DNA from 2 places in the Sinanaerobacter sp. ZZT-01 genome. Region 1 is predicted to be linked to the other one. Evidence: riboswitches for the same ligand, from Rfam matches in the RefSeq annotation. Region 1 holds a riboswitch; the other holds the start of a gene.
The links. A riboswitch is a leader RNA that binds a small molecule or an ion and turns the genes downstream of it on or off. The one in region 1 is predicted to bind cyclic di-GMP.
Positions count from the first base shown of each region.

Region 2: it holds a riboswitch for cyclic di-GMP, as region 1 does, so the genes downstream of both, flgC (flagellar basal body rod protein FlgC) here and U5921_RS02400 (sigma-70 family RNA polymerase sigma factor) in region 1, are expected to answer to the same signal.

Region 1 covers NZ_CP141728.1:499,305-503,428, reverse strand. Annotated here, with positions in the region: gene U5921_RS02415 (LysE family transporter) at 1-399, shown strand, start outside; gene U5921_RS02410 (epoxyqueuosine reductase) at 501-1,529, shown strand; gene asd (aspartate-semialdehyde dehydrogenase) at 1,624-2,709, shown strand; cyclic di-GMP riboswitch class I at 2,727-2,816, shown strand; gene U5921_RS02400 (sigma-70 family RNA polymerase sigma factor) at 3,235-3,684, shown strand.
Region 2 covers NZ_CP141728.1:64,006-68,129, forward strand. Annotated here, with positions in the region: gene fliF (flagellar basal-body MS-ring/collar protein FliF) at 1-37, opposite strand, end outside; gene fliE (flagellar hook-basal body complex protein FliE) at 67-369, opposite strand; gene flgC (flagellar basal body rod protein FlgC) at 426-878, opposite strand; cyclic di-GMP riboswitch class I at 1,104-1,188, opposite strand; gene U5921_RS00360 (GGDEF domain-containing protein) at 1,322-2,389, opposite strand; gene U5921_RS00365 (lytic transglycosylase domain-containing protein) at 2,421-3,107, opposite strand; gene nspC (carboxynorspermidine decarboxylase) at 3,320-4,124, opposite strand, start outside.

The DNA.
Region 1 (4,124 bases):
TTGTACGAGTATATTCCTTCCATTAAGCCGGCAATGATTTATATAGGAGCGGCTTACATTCTTTATTTAGCGTGGACAGTATGGAGGGACAAGCCACATAAAAGTAACGGCATAACACATGCTAATTCTTTTTTATCGGGAATGCTCCTCCAATTTGTTAATATAAAAATCATTCTGTATGGAATTACTGCAATGTCTTCATACGTTTTGCCACATTACCACGATATAGCTACAATTGGGATGTTTGCATTACTGCTTGCAGTGATTGGCACCTCTGGCTGTCTTTGCTGGGCTGTTTTTGGTGCGGTTTTTGAAAACTTATTTAACAAATATCGAAAAGCTATCAATGCAATTATGGCCTTATTGTTAGTATATTGTGCCATTTCATTATTTTTATAAAAACAGGAGACATTGCGTTATAGCAAATGAGGTAATGCTTCGAAGATACCATCGATTTGTTTAATGGGTGAGACAGCGGTCAAGGAAGGTATGAATCTAGGATGGAGATAGCACAGTTAATACGCCAAAAGGCTCTTAAGCTTGGTTATGAAAAATGCGGCATTATTCCCGTTGGTATGATGTCTGAATATGAAAACAAATTAAATGAGCGAACACAAAAGATACCGGAGTCACAGCCCTTCTATCAAGGGCAGCAGCGCCTTGTAAAATTTAAAGAGGAGTTTCCTTGGGCTAAATCTGTTGTGGTCTTGACGGTACCATATTCGAAATATCATGTTCCAGAATCAATGAGTGGGAATATTGCAAAAAAGTATTTATTAGATACCCGCATTGATGAAAATACAAAAGAATATCAAAATAGTGTGGAATTGGAGCAATATATAAGAAATCTTGGAATGAGAACTTCCACCAACCGAAAGTTCGGTTTAGTTGGGCTGCGCTGGGCAGCTATGCAGGCCGGACTTGGTATTATCAGGAGAAATAATTTTTTCTACACCGAATCTGGCTCGTATATTAGTATCGAAGCATTTTTGACTGACTATGAAATGAAACTGGTTGAAGAGCAGAAACTTTCACCTTGCCCCAATAACTGTGACCGCTGTATTAAGGCTTGTCCTACCGAATCGCTGTGCGGAGCGTATATGATGAATCCATTGAAATGTGTTTCTTTTTTAACGACCTTTGGAGGAAGAGATCTTTTAAAAGAGTCTTTAGCCACACAATTTGGGGAGTGGATTTACGGCTGCGATGTTTGTCAAGATGTATGCCCGATGAATCGTGGAAAATGGATAGGAAAAGAGAATTTTCCTCAATTAGAAGCGCTGTCAGACATTTTAACTGCAGAAAACATTTTAAAAATGGATGAGAAAACCTACAAAGAGAAAATTCAACCCAAATTTTTTTACCTTACTCCAGATGAGTTATGGAAGTGGCAAGTAAACGTACTAAACTATATGAATAATTATTTTGATAAAAAATATAAGTCCTCTATTATAGAATCCTGTAATAGCAATTATTCCAAAGTACGGGAAATGGCAACCGCCATATGCATCAAAAGAGGACTTAAATAGAATTATTAGAATTTATTATAAATGTAATTGTATAAACTATTTTCATTTCATAAAAATTAATAATGTGTTAATGCGTTTATAGGAGGGAACTATTATGGCTGATAAAATACGAGTTGGTATATTAGGTGCTACTGGTACCGTGGGACAAAGATTTGTATCTTTGCTTTCTAATCATCCATGGTTTGAAATTTCTGCGCTAGCTGCCAGTGAACGATCTGCTGGAAAAACGTATCAGGAAGCTTTGAGAGGACGTTGGAGCATGGACACACCTCTATCGGAGCGGTTAAAATCTATGAATATCTATAATATTTATGATATAGATTGTATTTCCAATCAGGTGGATTTTGTGTTCAGTGCTGTTAGTATGCCAAAGGAAGAAATTAAAGTAATTGAAGAAGAATATGCAAAACATGAAACACCTGTTGTTTCTAATAACAGCGCTCATAGATGGACGGCAGATGTGCCGATGATTTTACCGGAAGTTAATCCGCATCATTGTGAATTAATTATAAAACAGAGAGAGCGACTAGGCACACAGCGGGGATTTATTGTTGTAAAACCAAATTGCTCTATTCAAAGTTATACCCCTGTATTAACAGCATGGAGAGAATTTGAACCATTTGAAGCGGTGGTGACGACATATCAGGCAATTTCCGGGGCGGGTAAAAATTTTAATACGTGGCCTGAAATGATTGAGAATATAAATCCGTTTATCCCAGGTGAAGAAGAAAAAAGCGAACAAGAGCCTTTGCGGATATGGGGCGGTATTGAAAACGGATTAATTGTGCCAGCAAGGGAGCCGAGAATTACTTGTCAGTGTATTCGCGTTCCTGTTTTGTATGGACATACTGCTGCAGTATTTCTTAAATTTCGCAATAAACCAACAAAGGAGCAATTAATTAATAAGCTCTTGGAATTCAAGGGTGAGCCGCAACTCATGAATTTGCCCAGCGCACCAAAACAGTTTATTCAATACCTCTATGACGAGAATCGACCGCAAATTAATTTAGATGTAAACTACGAAAATGGTATGGGAATAAGCGTTGGAAGAATCCGCCCAGATAGTATATACGACTGGAAATTCGTTGGACTTTCCCATAACACCTTACGTGGTGCAGCTGGGGGCTCTGTTTTATGTGCTGAACTACTTACGATGAAAGGCCTCATTGGAAAGCATTGAGATAAAAATAACTTGAATACAATTTAGGGCAAACCCATTGAAAGATGGGGGCGCAAAGCCACAGGGTCTAAGGTGCTTTCAAGTACTATGATAGCCTGGCTGCCAAAAACCGCGCAGGAGCCTGCCCTCTTTATTGGGCAGGCTCTTGCTCATTTTATCGGCTTTTGACGGAATATTGGTGTATCGGGATACAGGGCTTTTGCCGCTCTCCATAATAAAGGAGGACACTGTATGACCCCATGTCCCTTTTGTTTCGGGAGGTCAAACTCATGACAACTCTTTCCGGACACAGCACCCGATATTCACACAATTTCATATCCGGAAACCTATAAAGTCAGTATTTTGCTTACAGCAACGTACTGACTTTTTTCTTTCGACAAGAAAACAGATACAACGACGGAATTTTCCAAAAATCAGATACCGAACTGATACCTTAAATGTAAGTAAGATAAAACCACACTGCCGCTCCCCGCCGCTTGTTCTTCATTCATTGATTTTAAACATCATGAAATGGAGGACAAGCCTATGGCTATACATAAAAGGAGAATTAATTACCGGGCAAAATATCCGGATGTAAGTGAATCGATCATTGAAGTGCTTGAAAAAAGCGACCGTAAGATGGAATACCAACAGTACGATCTGAAAGTGGAGCGCTATCAGATAGATTATACTCGGCTATCTGCCACATGGATTCCCAGCAGAGAGGATTCCTATGAGCGTTTGACTGATGAAAATCGACAGTTTGCATCAGAGGAAGAAAGCGTGGAGGATGCCGCCATCAAGGCCGTATTGATTGAAAAAATGTTATCCAGCCTGAAACTACTCACGCCAGAAGAACAGGAACTGATCACAGAACTGTTTTTCAATGGAAAAAGCGAAGAAGCCTATGCGAAGCAAATTGGGATTTCGCAGAAAGGAGTTAACAAGCGAAAACATAAAATTCTGGACAAGATTAAAAAAATAATGAAAATTTAAAAGTTTTTGGTTCTAAACCCCCTTACTGGGCGTGGAAGTAAGTGAGGGGGTTTTTCTATTTTCCCTTTTGCTCCTTGAAAATTTCATATCCGGCAGCATCAATACATGATCTGTCCAGCCGTGTGAAAAGCGGCAGCGACCTTGACGGGCGCGCCAAAACTGCCTGCGGATTGGATAAGGTGGTATATATACCGCCTTATCCGTCCGTCGAACCGATGGCATCGAAGGTGACGAGCGAGAACGCCCGGTCATAAAACAGCTTGTGGTGAGCTGTATCGCAATGAAATGGACAGTGCTAACGCTACTTCCGCCCAGCCACAGACATCGCAATGGGGACGGCTCGCAGAGATCCTGGGAGAGGTGAAATTCCTATGAGGCCCGCTTAACCGGCAGGTCGTTGCTGTTGCCGCCCTAGCTTCGGGAAGTAGTGTCAAATAGAA
Region 2 (4,124 bases), 440 kb from region 1:
TTATCTGTTCTATTATTTTATCAAATTTATCACGCAAAAGCCATTCCTCATTCGTTCTTCTAATTTTTATAAGTTAATGCGCATCAACTCCGAATAGGCATCCAGCGCTTTATTTCGCATCTCTACTAACAGCCTTCCGGAAAGGTAGGCTTTTGTAGAATTAATCCCTAAGGTATGCAGGTCATCCACATCCCCCAACGCCAAAGCTTCGGTGTCTCTAGCTACTTGATCTTCTGTTTCTCTTACATTATTAATTGCATTTTCAAAAATTGATTTAAATGGGGTGCCGCCAGACACCGCTTCTTTCTCTGTTTCCAGTTCTGGCATTTTCCCCATTCCATTTAGCGGTTGCATCGGTGTAATAAACATTTTTCTCCTCCATTCGCTTTTTCGTATCACATTTCATCTATTACTATAGCGAATGTTTATTTACCAACCTCTAAGGCTTTTGATGCCATTAACTTAACGGCATTGATTGCCGTGACATTCGCTTCGTAAGAACGTGAAGCGCTCATTGCGTCTATTGTTTCTTGTAAAATATTTACATTTGGTAAATTTACATAACCTCTCTCATCTGCATCCGGATGTGTTGGATCGTAAACGGTTTTAAAAGGTGACTCATCTTCAATAATCTCGCTCACACGCACACCACCCACACCATTTCCTGATGCCGGCTGCTTTCCCAGTGCTCGGTTCATCAAAGATTTAAAATCCCCTTTTTCAATTGCTTCAAACGCTACCGTCTTTCTTCTATAAGGACCTCCTGATTCTGTTCTTGTCGTATCTCGATTCGTCAAGTTTTCTGAAATGATGCTCAACCGCAGTCGCTGAGCAGTCAAAGCAGAACCATTAATATTCAAAGTATTCAAAAATGCCAAATCATCCACCATCCTTCTACAATAAATCATAAAATTTACCAATATTTCTACAAAAATGACTTTTTGTTAATTATTTATTAATATTATTTTACATTTTTCGCTACTTTATTACAATAGGCATTCCTACATTTCCTATTGTCAATATTTAATAAATAATTTTTAATGAAACAAAAAAAAGCTCCAATCCTTACCAAATTGCAACCCATACTTTGATAAAAATTTTCTTTCGGAAACTGGCTGTCATAAGCGTATGCTCTTAGACCCTATAGCTTTGCGTCACTGCTTTTCAACAGTTTTGCCTTTGTCGAGAAATTCTTGACAAATATTTTATTTGTAAAATAATATATCATATTCGATCTATTTTGTCAATATATTCTAAATTATTACAAATTAAATGGGATTTTTCCAAAATTAATTTCTATTCTATGTAAAATTTGTTAATTCTATGTAAAAACAATCGTTCTGTCTTTTCCCAGTGCTTTTGCTTGATATAATGCATTATCTGCACGGTCGAACAAATCATCAGGACTGTCCCTTAAAAAATTCGATTGGGCAACACCGACGCTAAAAGTAACATTCTCATTATTCATCGAAGAAAAAGATAATCTTGAAAACTCTTTGCGAAAATAATCAATTTTTTCTGCTGCCGTTTCTTTCGTTGTCTCTCGAAATAAAATTGCAAACTCCTCACCTCCATAACGTGATGTAAATTCATTCTCCTCTGAAAAAAAGATACGAAGCATTTTAGATAGGCTTGTTAAGACCTCATTTCCGGTAGAGTGTCCATACGTATCGTTAATCTTTTTAAAATCATCCAAATCCATAATAGCAAGTGTTGTCGCTTTTCCCTTAGGTGTATCCTCATTTAATACTGTTTCAATATATGAAAAAAATGTATTTTGATTATAAAGACCGGTAAGAGGATCCTGCTTAACCTGTTCTCGCAGGCTCTCTTGCAGCCGATGACCGGATTTTAAATAAATCAAATTTTCTTTATTGTAGGAAATCAAAACTTGGCAGATCAGATAGGCTGCAAGCAAAACAGCATAAAATGCAGTTAAATTAATAAAAAAAAGTTCCAATGCCCCTCCTATATGAATAAAGGAACGCAGCCAGTTAACAGAAGAAAAAAACATACTGCTGAAAAAGACGATTCTCGTCTTTTTCGATTCACCAAATAATATTGTCACCATAATCGGTATGACATAGATTGCATACACAATAAATACGGTATCGTGAAAATAGGTGATGACAAAACACATTACGATTCCAGTAAATAAAACCGCATCATTCTTTTGATCCGTAGTCCTATTTTTCGAATGTTGAAAGACAGATGAGAAAAAAACAGATACAAGATTAATGAATGAGGGAGTAAAAACATACTGCCTTAAATATTGGAATTCATTAACACTTTCGCTAAAAGCATATCGCATTTTTAAAACAGAAAAAACAGATAACTCGGTAAGAAACTCAATCAACACAATACCCCAAAAAAGGTTTGAGATCTGCATCCTTCTTCTCTCCAGAGTGTAATTCCACCTGTTATTCCGCTCCATCATTCATGTCTCCTATTTCGGTCAAACTTCCAAGCTTTTGACTAAGAATGTCGATTTGCAGCATTGCCTGTAGTAACTCGCTGTACGAAATCTGCTCTAACGAATCCATTTCTATTGCATCACCTGTTTTAAATGATATTCTGCTTGATGTCCTGCTTGCCGCCACGTTTTCTCCCATATAGCCGATTACTTTATTTATATAATTTTGTGTTTCCTTAAATGGGGGAACGCCGCCATATTTTTTAACATTTCCACTTCCGGCATTGTATGAAGCTAAAGTCAAATTGATATCTCCACTATACTGTTTTAACTTCTGCGCCAAGTAATTTGCCCCGCCGAAAATATTTTGTTCCGGGTCGAAAGCATCCTTTACTCCAAGTGCCGCAGCAGTCTCCGGCATTAACTGCATTACGCCTTGTGCACCGCATCTTGAAATTGCTTGTGTATTAAAATTGGATTCCGCCTTTGCTACCGCTTTTAAAAGATTCAGCGGAACTTGATATTCTTCAGCCGCACGTTCAAAGATAGAGTCTAAATCAATTTCTTTACCATCTGATGCTCCCATTTCTTTCTCTAAGAAATTTTGAAAATTGGAAGGCACTTTTTTATCCCGCTCTTTTGCTCTGACTGCTGCTGTATCATTTATACTTGCAAAATTAATTACCTTACTCATACACTTCTCCTGATTCTTACTTTAACTTTTTCTATCTTACCGTTTTTGAGATATAAGAGCAACTAATTTTATTCATTTTATAACACAATTCTACAATATAAAGCAAAATACTACATGAACAAATAAGCTTATTATTATTTCTTTTACAAGAATTCCTTAATCTAATTATAGAAAAAGCCCATATTTTTTTATTCTGAGCTTTCTCTAATGATTTAACTGAGACGACTTTTAAAATCTTCATATCCAAACGTCTTAATGACTTTTATATCTTCTGCTTCTCTTAATGCAATAGATGGAAGATTCATGCCATTGAATGTATTATTCTTAACCATGGAATAAATCGCCATATCACAAAAACAGAGTTGATCGCCAATTTGCAATGGTTGATCAAAGGAATAGTCCCCGATGAAATCTCCAGCTAAGCAGGTAGGTGCTCCTAAGCGGTACGTATATTTTTTCTCTCCCGGTTTACCCGCTCCAATTACTTCCGGACGATATGGCATCTCTAAAACATCCGGCATGTGACAAGCTGCCGATGTATCAACGATGGCAATCTCCATACCATTGTCAATTACATCCAATACCGTTGTTACTAAATACCCTGCATTCAGTGCGACTGCTTCACCGGGCTCCAAATAAACAGTCACACCATACCGTTCTTTCATACGATGAATCAATTGAACCAGCGTCTCAATATCATAATCCGAACGAGTAATATGATGTCCCCCACCGAAATTCAACCATTTCATTTTAGGGAGTATCTCTCCAAATTGTTTTTCAACTGCATCAATTGTTACTTTTAATGCATCTGAATTTTGTTCACATAATGTATGAAAATGAAGGCCACTTATACCCTCTGATTGATCTGAATGAAAATTCTTTTTTGTGATCCCCATTCTGGAATAAGGAGAACAGGGATCATAAATTGCATGTCCTTCCTGCGTCGAGCATTCCGGGTTTATTCGAAGGCCGCACTCTTTTTTTAATTCCATCGCTTTCCGCTTATATTTCTCCCAT